3 regions of the Priestia sp. YIM B13490 genome follow, and region 3 is predicted to be linked to each of the others. Evidence: riboswitches for the same ligand, from Rfam matches in the RefSeq annotation. Region 3 holds a riboswitch; each other region holds the start of a gene.

Region 1 (6,578 bases), 620 kb from region 3:
CATAGACCGTCCTTTTCATAATGAAAACAGCTTGTTCAATATGACCGGCTTGCAGAGGAATGAGTGGTTCACCCATTTTTGCACGATTAGATTCTATGCCTTTATATGTATTAAGCCCGCCGAGTTGAATACCTAACAGAGCAGCCACTGCGCTTTCCCCGTATCCGCTATTTGGGCTAGGATGCTTCTTAGCATCACGCTTAATCAAACTCGTTACATGCCCAAGAGAATACTGGCTTTTTGCTACATTAACAGCCGTCATCACCACTGCAGTTAACCGACTTGGAATATAGTTTAATACGTCATCGGTTTTTGCACTAAAGTAGCCGAACAGAAAGTAGCGGTCATTTTTGTACCCAACCATCGAATCACATGTGTTAATAGCTCGGTAAAAAAAGGCTAGGGCTCCTCCTCCTATAAATGCATAAAAAAGCGGAGCTGTAATACCATCACTTGTATTTTCAGCCACGGTCTCTACCGTCGCTCTGGCAATTTCTCCTTCTGACAAACGATCTGTATCTCGTCCCACAATCATACTTACTTCATATCTAGCTTTCTCCATATCTCCTAGCTGAAGCGGCTTTTGTACCTTATAAGCAGCTTCGCTTAAAGAACGAGTGGATATAGTAGTCGCAATCATTACGCTCTCTACTAAAACACCTGCTATAAAATGAACTCCGTACAAAGCATGGAGGAACAAAAAGGGAACAACTCCTGCGAGCACAGCCATACTTATCACAAGAAGTAATCCTTTGAATCGTTTTCCTGCACCTTTATTTAATCTAGAATCTATCCAATAAATCCATTTGCCAAACCAGCGAACGGGATGCGGCCAATTTTCGGGATCGCCTATAATTCGGTCAATTAGTAAAGCAATCGTCATGGCCGTCATGTGTGCAATTATCGCTTGTGTAATACTCATTTCTTCACCTCTTTCCCTTAAGTCCCTGCTCTAAGCTTATTTTCACCAGCTTGGCTACCGCTTGCCCTAAAGCGGTCATAGAGCCTGCATATTCATATAATGATCCTTGCTGAGACGCTGCAACTGAGATGCTGTCCGTAGATGTTCCCGTAGCAATCGTCTTTGTAGCCGGATCTATGACACCCAGCTGTGACAGCGTTTTTGTTTTAGCTTCTGTGGCCGCAATAAAAAGCTGTAAAAACGCTGCATCCGTAAGCGTACCTTCCACGAAAAAAAACATATTAATTGTACCAGGAGAGGAATAGAACGGGACAGCTTCGTCAGCTGTAATATCTACTGCGTTTCCTATTCCAGCCGTTATCACGGAAGCTACTCTTACTCCGTAGCCTTCATAACAGTAAACCGCTCTTTCTTTTAACCACACGGCTGTCATCAACCCTACGATTTGCTCATGGCGCACATTTTCTTTCATCAAATATTGCTCATACTCCAAAGAAGGAGTATCTGAATAATAGTCTTTGTGAACAAATCGATTGTAAAAGGTGTCCGTTTCCGTAATGCCTGTTCCTAAAACCCCTGAGCTGTATGTTTTATAAGAAGTCTCGGTTTTCATGATTAAAAGCTCAGGCCTTTCTTCAATTTTAAGATGTGAAAAGGGACCAATCCCCTTTTCAATTCGAACTGGAATATGGTCCCTCTTCTTATTTATTGTACACCTCAGGGTATACTGCTTTTGCTAAGTCCTCTAAGCCATCTACAATACGAGGTCCTAAGCGATTGATTTTGTTTTGATCAACCTTCTCGATGTTACCCTCTTTTACAGCAGTCATGCTGCTCCAAGCGGGACGCTTCATAATCTCATTTTTGTCTGCATCATACGTTGCGATAATAACGTCAGGGTTTAACTTAACAACTTGCTCTTCAGAAAACTTAACCCAACCCTTTTCACTAGCTGCTACGTTATCAGCACCGATCATAGTAAGCATTTCGTTCATGAACGTACCTTTTCCTGTTGTATAAATCTCAGGAGCTCCTGATACCTCTATCCATACTTTTTTACGATCTTCTTTTGAAATCGTTTTTGCTTTTTTCTCAATTGAAGCTACTTTTTCTTTCATGTCTTTAATTGTTTGATTAGCTTCTTTTGTTTTACCTGTTAATTTACCGATTTGCGTAATAGAATCATAAACCGTATCAAACGTTGTTGAATCTTTTACAACAAATACCGGAATACCCGCACTTTCAATTTGTTTAAATACTTCATCCGAAACGCCCATACTTGAAGCGTGTGCCAGCACTAAATCAGGATTTAAAGCAATAACTTTTTCCGCATTAACGTTCATATCTCCTACCTGCGCTTTTTTCTTTACGCTTTTAGGATAATCATCGTTGCTTGTAACACCGACTAATTCTTTTTCAAGGCCAAGGGCATATACAATCTCCGTATTACTTGGCATTAAGGAAACAATTTTCTTAGGCTGTTTTTTCAACGTAATTTCTTTATCACGCGCGTCTTTTACCTTCACTGGAAATGCAGCTTGTGACGTTTGTGCCGTATCTTGCTTCGTTTTTTTATCACTGTTGCTTTGGCTGCCTGCACCGCATGCAGCAAGTACGATGACTAACAGTGCAATAATGGAATACGAAAGCCATTTTTTCATCTAAATACTCCCCCTATATATTGTTCATTGTGAATACGAAACCTCCACGTTAAAGAAAAAGCAAATGATCATGCAAAAAGCAGCGCTATCCCGTTTTTCCGCTTTGACTATGTATACTGCTCGCCGGCAGCTTCAAAATAAAAAAGCTTTACTTTCAATTGAAAGCAAAGCAGGTAACGTCAAGATAAGCAGGAAAAGAATCCGTTCACTATACTTGATATGTATGTTCATTACCCTGCTTCACCCTTCCTCGAAGGTTTCACAGCTAACAATAAGGCAGGTCTCCTGACTTACGCACAAAGCGCTTACAGTGGCGGGACCGCGCTGGTTTTTCACCAGACTTCCCTTTTCACTCAATCTTTAAATTGAGACCTTATTGCTTTACGATTATTCACTTGTCCTAGTATACCCCACTCATGGAAAAATGGAAATAGCCATTCTCACAAAAAAAAGCTGCGAGAATGCTCTCGCAGCTTAAGGGATTAAAGAGTTGCTAAAAATTCACGGACCGCTTCAGGCGTTTTAGCATTTGCACTGTGCAAGTGTGCAATTTTTTCACCGTTTTTATATACAAGAAGAGAAGGAATACCCATTACATTGTTTTCAGCAGAAAGTTCTTCAAACTCATCCTTGTCAATTTTAAACCATGCTTTATCTGTATTTTCATCAACGATTTCATCAATGAACATATCCAAACGTTTGCAATCAGGACACCACGTTGTCGTAAAAATCCCAACGCTTAGTGTTTCGTTCTTAATTTGTTCGCGAAATTGTTTTTCTTCCGTAAATTGTTTCATTGTGTTACCTCCAGCATCTATTCGTTCCTTCTCACTATTCTATGGTAAGAAGTCTGACTTCATTATAAACGATTTTTTTATCGTTGTGCTAATGTTTCAGCTTATTTAGACCCTAACGGTTTTAGACGTAAAAAAATGCTAGCTTAAAAAAGCTAACATTTCGAAATCGCAGAATGTTGTGTCTATTATCAGCTAAACCATTTAGGCGGCATGTTTCGGTTCCAATAAATTTTCCCTAAATCATAATGCTTCTGAAAATTATCTGCAGCCGCATGATAGTGAAAATTAAACCAGTATCCATCTTTTGGAGGATTTTCACGCCGTACATGAAATCGTATTAAGTCCTGACCGGTTTCCCGGTCATATACATGGAAAATCTTTTCACCGTAGCCAGCAGCAGGATGCTCGCTTATCTCGAGATTCTGAATTGACTGTTCACGTTCAGTGCCAATGTCGGTCAGCACTTCTTCAATTTTAGGTAACACTGCTTGACGAAATTCATCTTCAATGACAGGTCCAATTTTTGTTCCGAATTTTTCCACTGACTGTTTTTCAGCTGATTCCATTGCATACGTAACAAATGATGAAACGTCTTCATATTTTGGTTCTTCATATGGCAAATGAATATCTTCTATAACAGCTGTGACAGGAGTTGTTTCTCTTACATACCCTGCTTTATGTTGCTTGTCCGCTTTTGCATCATCAACGTATAAATATTCTGGTGGAGTGACAAGCCCAAATGTAAATACTGTAATAAATACAACTAGCATTCTTTTTATCCATCTAGGCATTCGTATCTTTCCTTTCTCATCTTTTCCCATATGGTCTTTTCATATCGTAAAATTCATTGTTATAACTCACTAGGTATTGTAACATACTTATTAATTTTTTACCTATATTTGCTTATTCATTTATGCTGCCTACGGGCATTCGAAGACTTTTTAGTTAGCACCTTCCTTCTTCTGTTTGAGGTTGTCACACCGAGCGGAAACCTATACAAGATATTCCTTTTTTGCTGGATGCTTAAACACAAAAGTATTTTTATGTTCAAAAATATATCATACTTTTATGAACTTTAGATGAAATTCATAAAAAAAACTTCCAAAACTTTTTAATTCCTAAAAGGTTTTGGAAGTCTTTTCAATGATCAGGATTCGTTTTACTTTTTTGTTTATTATTGTATATCAATTGTCCCATAATGAAATTTTGATGTTTTTCGTTTTTGTACGATAAATCCATGTTCTTCAAAACGACTGCTTTTCCAATGATCTTTTAGCACGATCTTTTGTTTGGCTACTCTTTTTGCTTCTTGTATAGCCATTGGCGTTAGCGTAGTATACAGTGCTATTGCTTTAATACCGTTAATTCCATTCGATTCATCAATTTGCTCTTGAAACATAGGATCAAAGTAGACAACATCAAAAGAATTATCTTCACAACACGCCAAAAACGATTCGAAATTTTGATGAACCACGTTTATACGCTTCATTGCATCGTTCAACTCTTGTACGTCACTTTCCCAATTTAAAAGTCCTTGTTTGACTAAATAAGCTACATAGCGGTTGCCTTCTAGTCCGACAACTTTCCCGCTTTTCCCTACCGCTGCGCTCGCCATCATACTATCCGATGCAAGACCAAGTGTACAGTCAAGCACGCTCATTCCTTTTTCCAAACTAGCAGCTTCAATAAACGGATCAGGTTCTCCTCGCAGCCATCTCTTCACTCTAAACATAGCGGAATTTGGATGAAAAAAAATAGGTTCCTCTTCATTTTGGACATGCAATTCTACTCTATTCTTACCGACAACCAGCACGTCTGCAGCTTGAAGATTCTGAAGATCTGCAACGGATTTCTTCTCTCTTACTACAAAAGGTATACTTAAATCAGCGGCTACTTGTTTGGCTTTTACAATCATCTGTTCATTTGTTCGACCAGCAGTCGTAACAATCACTTTCATAACTCCCCCTACACTGTTTGGCTATTTACATAAAGAAAAAGGATGCCGATAGACATCCTTTTTCTTATAAAGTATATGCGATTTTTCTCTAAAAATCTATATACTAGATGTGACAAAAGCAGGACATTTTATGAACAGTGCTGCTTAAAGCCATTTAAAATGTTTTCAAAAATAACTTCTAAAGGCTGACCTTCAATTTCATGTCGAGGAATAAAATGAACGACTTCTTTTCCTTTTAAAAGCGCCATAGACGGTGATGAAGGCTCAATGTCACCAAAATATTCACGCATTTTAGCTGTTGCTTCCTTATCTTGGCCGGCAAAAACAGTTACCACTTGATCTGGTTTTTGCTCAGACTGTAAGTACGCTTGCGTTGCTGCAGGACGTGCTAAACCGGCAGCGCATCCACAAACTGAATTAACGACAACAAAAGTTGTTCCTTCTACGTTTTCCATAAAATCAACTACGGCTTCCTCTGTTGTTAATTCTTCATAACCAGCTTGAGTTAATTCTTGACGCATTGGTTTAACTAACTGACGCATATATTCTTCATATGCCATTGACATATTAACATTCCTCCTAACAATCATTCACGCTAAAAGCATACTATAAAAACCAGGAAAAATCTAGCTACTCACTCTTCAAATCCTTATCGTTGTCCCATTCTTCTTCTCCATTTGACAAAAAGAAGATTAAAACCGGGTCATATCATCTAATTTTTTCCTATAAAAATGTCGATTTTTACTATTAATATTCCATTTTTTGTACTATAGTAGTAAATAGTAATTTAGTAGAAAGGATTTTCAAATTGAACCAGCGATTTAAACCGAACAAACGATTTAAGCCAAACAAACGATTTTATGCATTTTTGTCTTTAGTGTTAGTGATCGTCGCTTCTTTGTTTTTTATTACAGAAGTCAAAGGAAGTGAATCCGCTGCATCTCAGCAAGTATTAGCATCTACTGCGTTACCGCTGAAAGAAACTGCATCTTCAGCACAGCCTGAGAAGCTGCTTAATACACTTCATCATAATATGTATGTAGTAAATACGGTGAACGATCAAAATCAAGCTCTTACACAGCCTGTTTACCTTACGTTTGACGATGGCCCAACACCTGATACTCTTCATATTTTAGATGCTTTGCGTCAATATAACGTAAAAGCAACTTTTTTTATGTTAAAGCATCAAATTGACGCTCATCCTGAAATTGCTAAAAAAGTAGCACAGGAAGGACATGCCA
Region 2 (6,578 bases), on a different contig from region 3:
TAACCCGAAGGCACCAAAAGCAGTTGCGCCGAAGGTATTATTATGTTTGAAATCTTGCATAGACGCGATTAACTGTCCTATTCCGCCTAAAAAAACCGCCCATGGCAATACCAATGAAACACCATCGGTTACCCCAAGCTTTTGAAACGATGCAACAAGTGTCACCATGGCAAGTCCGAATAGACCTAGCGCTGATGGATCCGCTGTTACAATTTTAACGTGCTGCGTGCTGTTGTTACTCATGTTGTACCTCCCTGATTTTAAAAACACCTTTAAAAAGATACAAAAATGTGCGGGAAGTGTCAATGGATATTTTTGGCCTTTTAAAATCCCATAAGACCAAGCAGTGTAGCGGTTACACTGCTTGGCCTTTACTTTCTTATTATTAAACGTTTTGTAATAAATTTTTTCTGGTTTGTTTTGCAGACTCAACCATCACTTTTAAAGCTTCAACCGTCTCGCTTATTCCTCTTGTTTTAAGGCCGCAGTCGGGATTAATCCAAAATAATGCAGGATCAAGCACCTTTAGAGCGCGGTCAATGTTTCGCTGAAGCTCTTCAAGCTTCGGTACGCGCGGGCTGTGAATATCATATACGCCAAGTCCAATTCCTTGATTGTACGTATGTTTTTCAAACGCATAAATTAATTCACCGTGGCTTTTAGACGTTTCAATGGAAATCACGTCGGCTTCCAGCGCTTTAATCGCATCAATAATCTCTTCGAATTCTGAATAGCACATATGCGTGTGAATTTGCGTCTCGTTTTGCACCGATACCGTCGCTAGCTTGAACGCATACACCGCAGCATTTAAGTAGCTGTCCCAGTTTTCTCGTTTTAACGGCAGTCCTTCACGCAGCGCCGGTTCATCTACTTGAATCATTGAAATGCCCTGACTTTCAAGTGCTTCTACTTCTTTTCTAAGAGCAAGCGCAATTTGATTTGCGACGTCGTAGCGCGGGATATCATCACGCACAAACGACCAGTTTAAAATCGTAATCGGACCCGTCAGCATTCCTTTAACCGGCTTATTTGTTAGAGACTGTGCGTAGACCGTTTCTTTGATCGTCATCGCCTGCTCATACGATACATCTCCGTAAATAAGCGGCGGCTTCACGCAGCGAGAACCGTAAGATTGCACCCAGCCAAACTTCGTAAACTGAAAGCCTCCTAATTTCTCACCGAAGTATTCGACCATATCCGTACGCTCAAACTCTCCGTGCACAAGGACATCTAAGCCGATGTTTTCTTGAATTTCAATCCATTTTTTTATTTCCTCGTTAATGTACGCTTCATATGCTTCATCGCTTAACTCGCCTTTACGCCATTTTAGACGCTCTTTTCGCACTTCTTTTGTTTGCGGAAAGCTTCCAATCGTGGTCGTTGGAAGAAGCGGCAGTTGAAACGCTTCTTGCTGAACGCGCTGACGTACGTCAAACGGCGCTTGTCGCTCTGCTTTATAGCTGTGCAGCTGCTTCAGCTCTTTTTGCACATCTTGACAATTTCGAAAAGATGATCCATTTAATGCTTGAATTGCCTGCTTGCTTACGCTTATTTCTTCTTCTATTGCTTCTTTTCCTTGCTGCACCGCTTTTGTTAACAGCGTAATTTCCTTTAGCTTTTCATCTGCAAAAGAGAGCGCATTTTTCAATACTGGATCAATCGTCTCTTCATTTTTCACCGTGACAGGAACATGTAGCAGACTTGATGAAGGCTGAAGAATCAAACGGTCTTTTGATACGGCTTCTTCAATTTCACTGATCGTTAAAAGCTGCTCGTCCAAATTTTCACGCCAAATGTTTCGTCCGTCAATCACTCCTGCTGCCAGCACTTTATCAGTTGGAAAACCATATTTATTAAGGGCAGTGAGATTTTCGCCTCGGTCATGCACAAAGTCTAAACCAATTCCTTCAACAGGAAGAGACACGACTTCTTTATAGTAATCAACGCTGTCAAAATACGTTTGTAAAATGACTTTTACATTCGGTGCTGCTTCCTTCAAAGCTTGATAGACTTCTTTGTAAAGCGCCAGGTCTTCTTTTGATAGCGTTGTAGCTAAAACCGGCTCATCTATTTGTACCCACTCTACTCCTTCTGCTTGCAGCTCCGCTAAGATAGTTGCATAAAGCGGAACAAATTGTTCAACTACTTCTTTAAACTCACTTTTTTTATATCCTTTTGACAGCTTCACAAATGTTACTGGACCTAAAACAACGGGCTTGCCTTCAATATTCAGCTTCTGTTTTGCTTCTTTGTAAAATTGAAGCGGGCGATTTTCTACAAGTGCCGGCGTACATTCCTCAAGCTCTGGTACGATATAGTGATAATTTGTGTTAAACCATTTTGTCATCGTAGAAGCTACCGCACCTTTTGTTCCTCGCGCGATGTCAAAATACGTTTCAAGCGATACCGCTCCCCCATCATAATCAAAGCGCTTTGGCACTAGACCGAACATAGCGGCTGTATCTAACACGTGATCGTATAAGCTAAAATCGCCGACTGGAATCAATTCAATTCCTGCGTCACGCTGTTTTTTTAAATGCCCTAGACGAAGAGATTCAATTTCCTGCAGAAAGATATCTTTCTCTAGTTTTCCTGCCCAAAACTGCTCAAGCGCTTTTTTCCATTCTCGTTTTTCACCAATTCTTGGATAACCTAAGTTTGAACTTTTTACACTGCTCATTTTTTCCACTCCCTGTATATTTTTTTATCGGTAAACTAAAAAATCTCTCTTTTCGAAATGAAAAGAGAGATGATACGCATACTTAACTAAAGTTGAGATAGCCTGTTTTTCTCAACACGTATTCCTCACTCCTCTCTATATCCCGTAGAGCTTAAGTGCATACAACAGGCAGGTCTCCTGACTTAGGTTCATCGCTTCTTATCCCTTCCCATTTCAACATGAAACAGTGGTTAATAAGTTGCTCCCCATTACAGTGGCGGGACCGCGCCGGCTTTTCACCGGTCTTCCCTTTTAAGCTGCGTACATTCGTTACACAGCACCTGATGCATTTTTATAAAATTGTTCATTCAAAACATATTCACATAAAATAAAAAGCCTCTCTATCACGAATAGAGAGGCATAGTATCTATGAAATCCTCTCTTATTTTTCAAAGCTGTACGCTTTGCAGGATGTAGCACCTTTTCAACAAGAATGTTAAATGGTTGCCGGGCTTCACAGGGCCAGTCCCTCCGCCTCTCTCAATAAGAGTTTTAATTGTTTATAATATTTTGAATGTAGAGTCATCTTAACACCTTACATTTATGCTGTCAAAAGAAATTTCAAAAAAATTAGTTTTTAGGAGGCGCTGACGCTAACTTTTGCCTTAACAATTTGTAATCATCTTTTCGGTGCGTTTCGATTAAATCTTTTGCCCCTTGGTGATATCCTGACGAATAAATGTACTCTACCGCTGTTTCGATAAGCTTTCTTTTTTCTTCGGCACACTCCCGGTCCATTAAGGGGAACAGTCTACCTAAAAGGTCATTTAAATCTTCCTTGATAAAACGATCAAGTCCTTCTTGCATCTTTTCGTTTGCCATGATTGCTCCTCCATTTGCTGTGTATGTTCTAAGCCTCTATAAACAGGCATTTCACTGTAAATTTTAAGATAAAGTTAAGTCATTAAACAGTATATCAAGTGAATGTTTTTCTTTAATTACATATGTAATACAAATATATGACAAATATAGAGAATATATCATCATTCATTATCTATTATAACGTTTGACTGAGCCTTCTGCTACAAGGTTTCGTTAAGAGTTATGCACATTTTTCCAAAAGAGGTTGAGACATAACCAAATGAATCCACTCTAAAGGCAAATGGAATACATGAGCTGAATCGCTTGTGACACCGCAGTTGATTTCCGTACAAGACTTCGCTTCCCGCAGGAGTCTTCGTCTTGTCCTCCAATCACCTGCTAGAAAGACCTATACACATGAAACCTACGTTTGCCTTAACAAAAAAACGAACCACTAATCACACATCTTGATCGATGATTCGTTTCACTTCGTCTAAAACCCTTTTGTTCCAGCCTCTTTTTTTGAACCTAGCTTTCTACTTTCTTGTTTTTACAAACAATTTCTTCGAGGTCGTCCAAAATCCTTCCAAAGAAGAGGACCTAAAATGTCGTACCTGCTTACAAAAAATTCCGTAAAATTATAATTATTTAAAATTAAAGGCGGCTCAAAATCAAGGGGAGCGCCGGCGCCTCCTGACAATACAAAATCAGTGCCTCTTCCAAGCGTAAACGACCCGTTTCTGTTTTTTCTAATAAACTGCTCGTCATACGCATGCACGTGGCTGACTAACACTTTTTTCACGCGGTGTTCTTGAATTAAATCAAAAAATTCTTGACTTTGAGGAGTCGTTACAGGAAACCCTTCAAGATTTGACCACCGGCCAATATTTGGCTGCGCATGCATAGCTACAACGGTATTACGAGGAGCATCCTCTAGCTGCTGCTCTAAATAATTCAGCTCTCTATCTGTAAATCCATATATTTTATTCTTGGGACTGATGACATTATTTAATGCGATGCACCGGAAGTTGAAGACAGGAATATCAATGACCCAGTGTACTTTTCCGATAGTGGCTCTGAAGTTTTCGAGATTGCTTTCATCAAGGTACAGTTCATCATGATTCCCTACGCATACAAACATAGGAATGTTCGGGGCGATTTTTTCAACAACCTTAACAAAGTGCTCCAAATACTCTTTTTTCCCTGTATAGACGGTGTCTCCCCCATGAATAATAAACAGCGGGTTCAATTCCACCGCCTTTTTTAACACAAGCTCAAATTCACCGCTCATCGTGAAACAATTATCGTTTGGTCCGTCACCTCTGCTGTCTCCCATAAAAACAAAGTTAAATGGATCTCTCGGATTTAATTGTTTAATTCTTTGCTTTAATAACTTTTCAGAACGTTCATGAAGCGTCAAATTCATCAACTAGTTAATCCCCCTATTAATAAATAAATTTAGTTAAAAGTAAACAAGCTTACTTATTTATATGAGAATTTGTTGATGATGGTCACTACCTTCTTGTAAGCAGAACGCACATTTAGCTTTCGTTTTAGAAATTGCTAGTTATGAATATCTATTAAAGTCTACATTATGATAAGCTAACCTATCTTTCCATTTTATTAGGCACTAATAGGACAGGGTAAAAGATGAACTCTCTGTATCTACTAATAAGAAAGAGGCTGGGGACGAACAAAGGCCGACATGAGCTGAACCGCTTGTTCCCCCGCAGTTGATTTCCGTGCAAGGCTTCGCTTTCTGCGGGCGGCCGATGAGCCTCCTCGTCGTTTGTGCGCCTGCGGGGTCTCATCTGTTCCGCTTGTCCCGCAGGAGTCTTCGCCTTGCTCTCGAATCAACTGCTAGAAGAAACGAAACAGCTGAAACCTGCGTTCACCATAAAAAAACGAACCACTAATCAAAGTGTTTGATTAGTGGTTCGTTTTTCACTTCAGCTAAAATACTTTTATCTCAGCATCTTACATTTAAAACATTTACGACAATTAAACATATTTATTACGCTCAACTGGACTTACAGAATTTCTTCCAGAACGAGCTGCCATGTCCGTTTCAATTTGCTCTAGGCTACGTCCTTTTGTTTCAACAACTACAAAACGTATGAAGAATAAACCGAGAATACAAATGATCCCGAACGTTGAAAAGATAACGCCCAAACTAAACTGATCAGCTAAAATTGGGAACACAAGCCCTACTGCCAGCGATCCCGTCCAGTTAAAAGCAGATGAAATCCCAGCACCGATGCCGCGTACAGAAAGCGGGAAAATTTCTCCTACAATAATCCACGTAAGCGGCGCCCAAGAAAACGCATAGCAAAGGATAAAGCAGCAAAGAGCAATTAACGTAACCCAGTTAACAACGACTTCATTAACCCCTAACGCTCCTAGAATAGCCGGTGTGAAAAATGAAAGAGCCATACCCGCGCCGCCAATCGTAAGAATGGTACGGCGGTTGAATCTATCAACAAACTGCAGAAAAATAAGTGTTGTCACGACAAAGATTATCCCAACGATGACCGTAAAACCAGCAGCTACCTGCGGGGCTAAACCAACTTGACGAGCAATGCTTGTTGCATAATAAACAATTGAGTTTGAGCCTTGAATCTGCTGAAAAGTTGCCATTCCGACGCCGATTATTAATGCTAAACGAAACTTTTTCTGAAACAGCTGCTTAATGCCTGATTGTTCATGCACAGCTACGCTTTCAATTTCAGACACTTCAGCTTCTACTTCAGCTGTTGAGCGGCGAAGCGTACGCAGCACTTCACGCGCTTTATCTGGCATTCCATTTTTAATTAAGTAGCGCGGCGACTCTGGAAGCTTGATCATACCGATGCATAATACAATTGCAAAAATACCGGCGCTGCCAAGCATTAATCGCCAGCTGTTTGGAACCGGCTCAAAAATAAAGGCTACGATATAGCTTAATAATAATCCAATTACAATCATTAGCTGATTTAAACCTGAAAGCTTCCCGCGAATATGAGCGGGTGCGATTTCTGACATATAGGCAGGAACTAAAGAAGAAGCCGTTCCTACTGCT
Region 3 (6,578 bases):
GCTACTTCTGCTGCTTCTTCATACGTAGAAACCATTGTCATATTATCATAGGTAAAAGCCTGCGAAGCCCGCTCATAGCGTATGTAAGGAATCGCTGTTTCAGCAGCCGCGCCGATAGCATTTTTAGATGCTTCTTCTGCAAAAGGATGACTTGCATCCACAATAGCTTTTACACGATGTTCGTTTACAAAATCCATCATATCTTCTTTTGTGAGACGTCCAATTTTCACTTTCACTTCTGCACGCTGTAATTCGATAGCTGCGTTTTCGGTTACAACCGTTGCCGTAACCTCATGACCTGCTTTTTTCACTTGCACGGCTAATGCACGTGCATCGCTAGTTCCGGCTAACAATAAAATCATTTTAGCTCGCCGACCTTATCTTCATGATGATCGTGGTCATGATGGTGATCGTGGTGATGGTGTCCGTGATCATGGTCATGATCGTGATGATGATGGTGATCAATATGCTCCATAATGCCAAGGCGATATTGACACGTATCGCAGTTCATTTTCACTTCACCTTCTAATCCTTCTTCAGCACGTTCTTTTAAAATTGTCTGCAGTTTTGGGTGAAAACCGAAATAGCCGGCGAGCTTAAACTCAATGTTTTCATGCTGCATTTTATACTGCTTCACCATTTCTTCTAATCGCTTAATTAATACTCCTGTAAATAAGAAATACGGGAGAATAACCACTTTTTTAGCGCCCAATTTCAAACATCGCTCCACGCCTTCATCAATCAGTGGAGCGGTCACGCCCATAAAAGAAGTTTCAACGATTTTATAATTTGTTTTTTCCCAAAGAAGGCGCGTAATTTTATATAAATCACTGTTTGCATCAGGATCACTTCCCCCTCGCCCTAAGACGATAACAGCCGTGTCTTCAGCTGGAGTTTCTAAATTCTCTCCTGATTCTTGTAATCTCGTTTTTAAAATTTCAAGGGCTTCTTCATGAACGCCAATGGGACGTCCGTATACGAAGTTTACGTGTGGATATTTTTCCTTAGCTTCATCTATAGCCGCCGGAATATGTATTTTAGAGTGGCCAGCAGGCAAGAGCATAATTGGAATTACAACTACATCTTTTGCTCCTTTTGCCACACATGTATCAATGCCTTGACTTACATTTGGGCGTTCAAATTCTAGAAAACACGTTTCTATTAAGATAGATGCGTCCCAATCATGCTTCATAGTCGAAATAAATTCGCGAATTTGATCGTTCCCTTCAGGATCTCTGCTTCCATGACCGACAAATAAAACTGATTTCATATAATGCCCTCCCATTTTTTAATCTCCACACGGAGCTGGTTCTACTTTTATTTTTGGTGTTATATCTTGATAGTCGAATCCATAAACGTTCTTCACACGCTTAAAGAATTTATGAAATCGCTCATTAGGATGACCTTTTTCTTTATATTCATGGACAATGTTCTCCACTATTTCAACAATGTCATCGGGTGCTATGCCTTCCGCCACAATTTGACCTGAATGCGCATTTCGTCCAACCGTTTTAGCTCCTAAAAATAAATCAAACGCACCTTTTCTATAGACAATGCCGATATCTTCTTGAACTGCGCCATAACAGGCCATACCGCATCCATTAATACCAAGCTTCAGCTCTTTTGGCATGTCCATTCCCCCGAGGCGTTTTTGTAATTCTTCCGTATGTGGAATAGCATCGCTTTTTTCTCCATCACAAAAATCACACGCTTTAATTGTGAACACGTCTCCGACCGGAGATAGTAAAAAGGAAGCTGCTTGGAGCTTTTTAATAATCACATCTGGCTGGGCTGTTGGAATTTGAAGTTTGATTTGATGGTCAGGTGTATACTCCATCGTACCTTTTTCACCAACAACTTCTGCTAGTGTTGTCATTTGAACAGGCGTGAATTTCTTATTGGCAAGTCCTGGACTAACCGCGACTTCGAAAATTGACTGTATTGGCTGGTGTACGACCCCAGAAGTGGTTTCACCTAAAATTGCTTGAAGCGCTTCTTCTGCAAGAGCTCGTGAAGTTGCTGTTTCTTCTGGTTTGGTCTGAACTGCTTCAATTGCTGAAGCTGTTTGCTCTACAGTCTCTTCTTGATCGAGAGCCCATGGTTCTGCTTCTTTTCGAAGTCGCTGATGCGGTCTTAGCGGCTGCTCCGTTTGGTTGAGGGTATATTTCCGCTGATACCCGCGCGGTGTAATCATTAAATCGTCGTAAAAGAACGTAGATGAATTTCCGACAACAACGGTAGTCAGCATGCCTATTTCATGGTTTAACATGTCTTTTAAGTTAGTCATTACGACTTCTTCACGGTCACGATAAGCGCTTTTCACAAGACCAACAGGCGTATCAGGAGAACGGTACTTTAATAGAATCCTTTGCGCTTCAACAATTTGTCTTGTTCGTCTTCCGCTCTTTGGGTTGTAAAAAGCCACTACAAAATCTGCTTGTGCAGCTGCTTCAATTCTTTTTTCGATTAGATCCCACGGCGTAAGGTGGTCACTTAAACTAATCGTACAAGCATCGTGCATCACGGGCGCTCCAAGGAGAGATGCGCATGAATTGATAGCCGAAATGCCAGGAATTACTTCCAGCTCTACGCCCGTTTCTTTTTTCCAGCCTTTTTCAATCAACACTTCATATACAAGGCCTGCCATTCCGTATACTCCTGCATCTCCGCTCGAAATGACAGCTACGGTTTTTCCTGCTTCGGCTTGCTTTACAGCTTCCTGTGCACGGCTTACTTCTTCGGTCATTCCCGTACTAATAATTTGCTGATTCGTTAACAGTCCTTGAATTAATTCCACATAGGTTTTGTAACCGATGATCATATCACTTTCTTGAATGGCTTCTCTTGCTCGCTGTGTAATATGTTCAAAGCTCCCCGGCCCAAATCCAATAACTAACAGTTTACCTTTCATGCTAGCTCCTCCTTTATGCGTTACTTTTTACTTTGTCAATTCCTTCTATGGAGTCACTGTTTTCCGGAGAAACGAAACCATTTTGATCATATTCATAAATAAGCGATTCCTTTACACTGCAGCCTCCTGCTAAATGCTCTTCGACAATCCGGTGAGCCACGGTTTCAGTGACCTGCTTGTACCAATCTCCTGAAGGATAGACGATAGCTACAGGAGCATCTTTGCATCGTCCGTTACAGCGCGTACGCGTTGTATGAACCGTTTCATCCAAATCCAGTTCCGTCACTTTATTTCGAATAGCTTGTGTGGCTTCTTCTCCACCTTTTCTCATACAGCTGCTTCCATTACAAATCAATACGTGATGTTTTGTTCCGTTTAAGTTCCACGTCGTCACACTCATTCGCTCCTTTACTAAAAAAAGCGCCTCTATCAATGATAGAGGCGCAGAAAATTCAAACTAAGTTTTTGCACTTCCACCTATATCCCGTAGGGTAAGCTTCGCATTAGAAAAAGGCTGGTTTCCTGACTTCGATTCATCACTTGATTGCGCCTTCCCAAATACAGTGGCATATGCAATCAGCTCCTCTTCACAGTGGCGGGTACCGCGCTGGCTTCACACCAGACTTCCCATTTAACGCAATGTGAACATTGCGCACCTTTTTTGCACGATATGTAGTTTTTCGATACGAGAAAAACCCGCTTCGCTAATATGCGAGCGGGTAAAACGTCAGAATAAGAGTGTACACGAATGCCACTTTAAGCCAACGTTTCCCTTCCCGCTCCCCGGAGAAATAGAAACTTCACAATAAAGACAGGTCTCCTGACTTGTGTATCATTCTACTTGAGAACCTTCCCGTGATTTTTTCACAGTGGTTATACTCGTTCGTCCACACTTACAGTTGCGGGGGCAGTACTGGTCTTTCACCAGTTTCCCTATTAAGCCTTCTTGGCATCTTTACTGTTGCTGTTTGATATATATGAACCTTTTAAACTATCAGAATAATAGAAGTAACTACCATATCATAGCGTACATTTTTTTTTATTTCAACTCTATTCTTTTCGGAAGATACAAGCACCTATAAAAAAACAAGAGCATAAAGTCAGCTCTTGTTTTTTCATTATATAGCTACTAATGTTAAATGAGGATCATTATAATACACCACTTCTGAAAGAACTTTACAGCCATTTGTTTTGGCAAAAGCTTCTCTCGCCTGCTTTTCAGTTTCAAATTCAAACATTTTCATTTCTTTTCCAGCATATACCGTCAGTACCCACATGAAAAGATTCGCCTCCGATTATTGTAGTGATCGCTATATCCACATTATGCCGAAACCATTTCCTTTTGAAAACCCATTCTACAAAACTTGTCACAAGAAACTTTTAAAAATTTAAAAACATTTTAACTTCTGTAAATGAACAAAATGTACAAAAGGTTTAAGCAATATTATACCTCTTTAAAAAGGTGCTTTTTTAACCAACTGTTGCTTCACCAGTAAAAAATATATAGTATTTATTAAAAAAAGAAGCCGGACAGCCGGCTTCTTTTTTAGGAAAGGAAAGTACAGACATCACAATCCCGTCCTGCTCTTTATTTTGCATAAAAATACACTAATTAAATATTGCTTTCTTAAAGCAGAACCATGTTCGACTGCACATAGTGATAAAGAAGCTTATACGTATGGTTTAATGAATCTTGATGCGTTCTCTCAAACGCATGAGAAGAATCAATTCCTGGACCAATTAAGCCGTGTACGATATCGTGTCCGGCACGAATAGCAGCAGAAGCATCTGATCCGTAAAACGGATAAATATCTAATTTGTACTGAATATCATGCTGCTTAGCTAGCTCCACCAAATGCTTTCTCAAACCGTAATGATATGGGCCGCTTGAATCTTTTACACAAATAGACACGGTGTATTCATCGGTAGATTGTCCATCTCCCATAGCACCCATATCAACCGCTAAGTATTCTACTGTTTGAGGCGTAATGTTCGAATTCCCTCCGTATCCAATTTCTTCATTATTTGAAATGAGAAAATGCGTAGTGTATGGCAGTTCGATCTGTTCTTCTTGAATTGTTTTTATGAGCTGGAGCAATAAAGCTACGCTTGCTTTATCATCGAGATGACGAGATTTAATAAAACCGCTTTTTGTTATTTCTACACGAGGATCAAACGAAACAAAGTCGCCTACTTCAATTCCAAGGCTGCGAACATCTTCTGCGCTATGTACTTTTTCATCCAGTCGAATTTCTATATTTTCTTGATTTCGCTCAGCTTTCCCTGCATCTTTATACACATGAACAGATGTTTGATGCATAAGGATGGTTCCTGTAAATACTTCTCCTGATGAAGTTTCAATTTCACAATATTCTCCTTCAATAGAATTGTAGCGAAACCCTCCAATCAAGTCGATTTTCAGACGTCCACTCGGTTTGATTTCTTTTACCATAGCACCTAATGTATCGACATGAGCCGTCAGCATGCGGTGGTGATCTGTATCTTTACCGGGAATAGTAGCGACTAAGCCTCCTTTTCGATTGCGGTACGTTTGAATATTTAGCTCTTTTATATAGTCTTCGACAAATGAAATTACCTTTTCTGTATTTCCAGAAGGACTGGGAATCGAAACAAGCTTTTTAATTAACTGAACAGTTTCCGTCATTATGACACTTCCTTTGTCTCTCATTTCTTTTATTTTACCATATGTTTCAAAAAAGATAACAGTCAGCTCCAAACAAAACAAGCCGGGCAGCTGCCCGGCTTGTTTTGTTTTAAGCTATGTTTGATTTCTTTAATTCATTTGTATAATTTAATGATTTTTGCTTATCAAATTCGCCTTCAGACTTTGACATCACAATTGCAGCTAAAGCATTTCCTACTACGTTAACTGTGGTACGCATCATATCAAGAATGCGGTCAATTCCTGCAATAAATGCCATGCCTTCAAGAGGGAAGCCCATAGATTCAAGTGTAGCAAGTACAACTACAAACGATGCTCCCGGTACACCAGCCATTCCTTTTGAGGTTAACATTAGCACAAGAAGGAGCTGAATTTGATCCATAATGGAAAGGTCGATGCCGTACATTTGAGCAATAAACAGCGATGCCAGCGCCTGATAAATGGTTGAACCATCTAAGTTAAACGTGTAGCCTGTTGGAATAACAAACGATGTAACCGATTTAGAACAACCGAAGTCTTCCATCTTTTTGATAAGAGATGGTAAAACGGCTTCTGAACTTGCCGTTGTAAAAGCAAGAAGCAGCTCGTCTTTTAACACTTTTATCAGCGTAAACATGCTTGTTCCAGCCATTTTAGCAATAATTCCAAGAACCACAAGCACAAAGAAAATCATGGTGAAGTAAACGGCGAACACTAATTTTCCTAATGGAATAAGTGATCCGACACCAAACTTTATAATATTAACACCAATAAGTGCAAATACACCTACTGGAGCAAATTTCATCACCAAATTAGTTACCCAAAACATTGCATCCAAGACGCCTTCAAAAAAGGCTAAAACAGGTTTTCCTCTCTCTCCAATCGAAGCTACGCCTACACCAAACAGTACGGAAAATAAAATGATTGGTAAAAGATCGCCCTCTGCTACCGATTGAAAGACGTTTGTTGGAACAATATGAAGAAGCTCTTGAGCAATGCCAGTAC

The links. Region 3 has a riboswitch for cobalamin ahead of ACFX4R_RS13985 ((2Fe-2S) ferredoxin domain-containing protein). Riboswitches for the same ligand answer to the same signal wherever they lie in the genome.
Region 1: it holds a riboswitch for cobalamin, as region 3 does, so the genes downstream of both, ACFX4R_RS10755 (ABC transporter substrate-binding protein) here and ACFX4R_RS13985 ((2Fe-2S) ferredoxin domain-containing protein) in region 3, are expected to answer to the same signal.
Region 2: it holds a riboswitch for cobalamin, as region 3 does, so the genes downstream of both, metE (5-methyltetrahydropteroyltriglutamate--homocysteine S-methyltransferase) here and ACFX4R_RS13985 ((2Fe-2S) ferredoxin domain-containing protein) in region 3, are expected to answer to the same signal.

What each region holds. Positions count from the first base shown of each region.
Region 1 is NZ_JBHZOT010000003.1:169,508-176,085, reverse strand. Features, by position in the region: gene cbiB (adenosylcobinamide-phosphate synthase CbiB) at 1-922, opposite strand, end outside; gene ACFX4R_RS10760 (adenosylcobinamide amidohydrolase) at 927-1,535, opposite strand; gene ACFX4R_RS10755 (ABC transporter substrate-binding protein) at 1,624-2,583, opposite strand; cobalamin riboswitch at 2,842-2,974, opposite strand; gene ACFX4R_RS10750 (thioredoxin family protein) at 3,066-3,380, opposite strand; gene ACFX4R_RS10745 (YpjP family protein) at 3,569-4,171, opposite strand; gene ACFX4R_RS10740 (class I SAM-dependent methyltransferase) at 4,555-5,331, opposite strand; gene ACFX4R_RS10735 (BrxA/BrxB family bacilliredoxin) at 5,466-5,903, opposite strand; gene ACFX4R_RS10730 (polysaccharide deacetylase family protein) at 6,146-6,578, shown strand, end outside.
Region 2 is NZ_JBHZOT010000001.1:505,166-511,743, reverse strand. Features, by position in the region: gene ACFX4R_RS02805 (acetate uptake transporter) at 1-243, opposite strand, end outside; gene metE (5-methyltetrahydropteroyltriglutamate--homocysteine S-methyltransferase) at 386-2,680, opposite strand; cobalamin riboswitch at 2,831-3,019, opposite strand; SAM riboswitch class I at 3,099-3,209, opposite strand; gene ACFX4R_RS02795 (hypothetical protein) at 3,290-3,541, opposite strand; gene ACFX4R_RS02790 (metallophosphoesterase family protein) at 4,071-4,946, opposite strand; gene ACFX4R_RS02785 (hypothetical protein) at 5,189-5,377, opposite strand; gene ACFX4R_RS02780 (sugar porter family MFS transporter) at 5,522-6,578, opposite strand, start outside.
Region 3 is NZ_JBHZOT010000003.1:788,242-794,819, forward strand. Features, by position in the region: gene cobK (precorrin-6A reductase) at 1-362, opposite strand, end outside; gene ACFX4R_RS13975 (sirohydrochlorin chelatase) at 359-1,270, opposite strand; gene cobJ (precorrin-3B C(17)-methyltransferase) at 1,289-2,911, opposite strand; gene ACFX4R_RS13985 ((2Fe-2S) ferredoxin domain-containing protein) at 2,925-3,305, opposite strand; cobalamin riboswitch at 3,407-3,586, opposite strand; cobalamin riboswitch at 3,705-3,883, opposite strand; gene ACFX4R_RS13990 (hypothetical protein) at 4,030-4,188, opposite strand; gene ACFX4R_RS13995 (M42 family metallopeptidase) at 4,539-5,576, opposite strand; gene ACFX4R_RS14000 (cation:dicarboxylate symporter family transporter) at 5,686-6,578, opposite strand, start outside.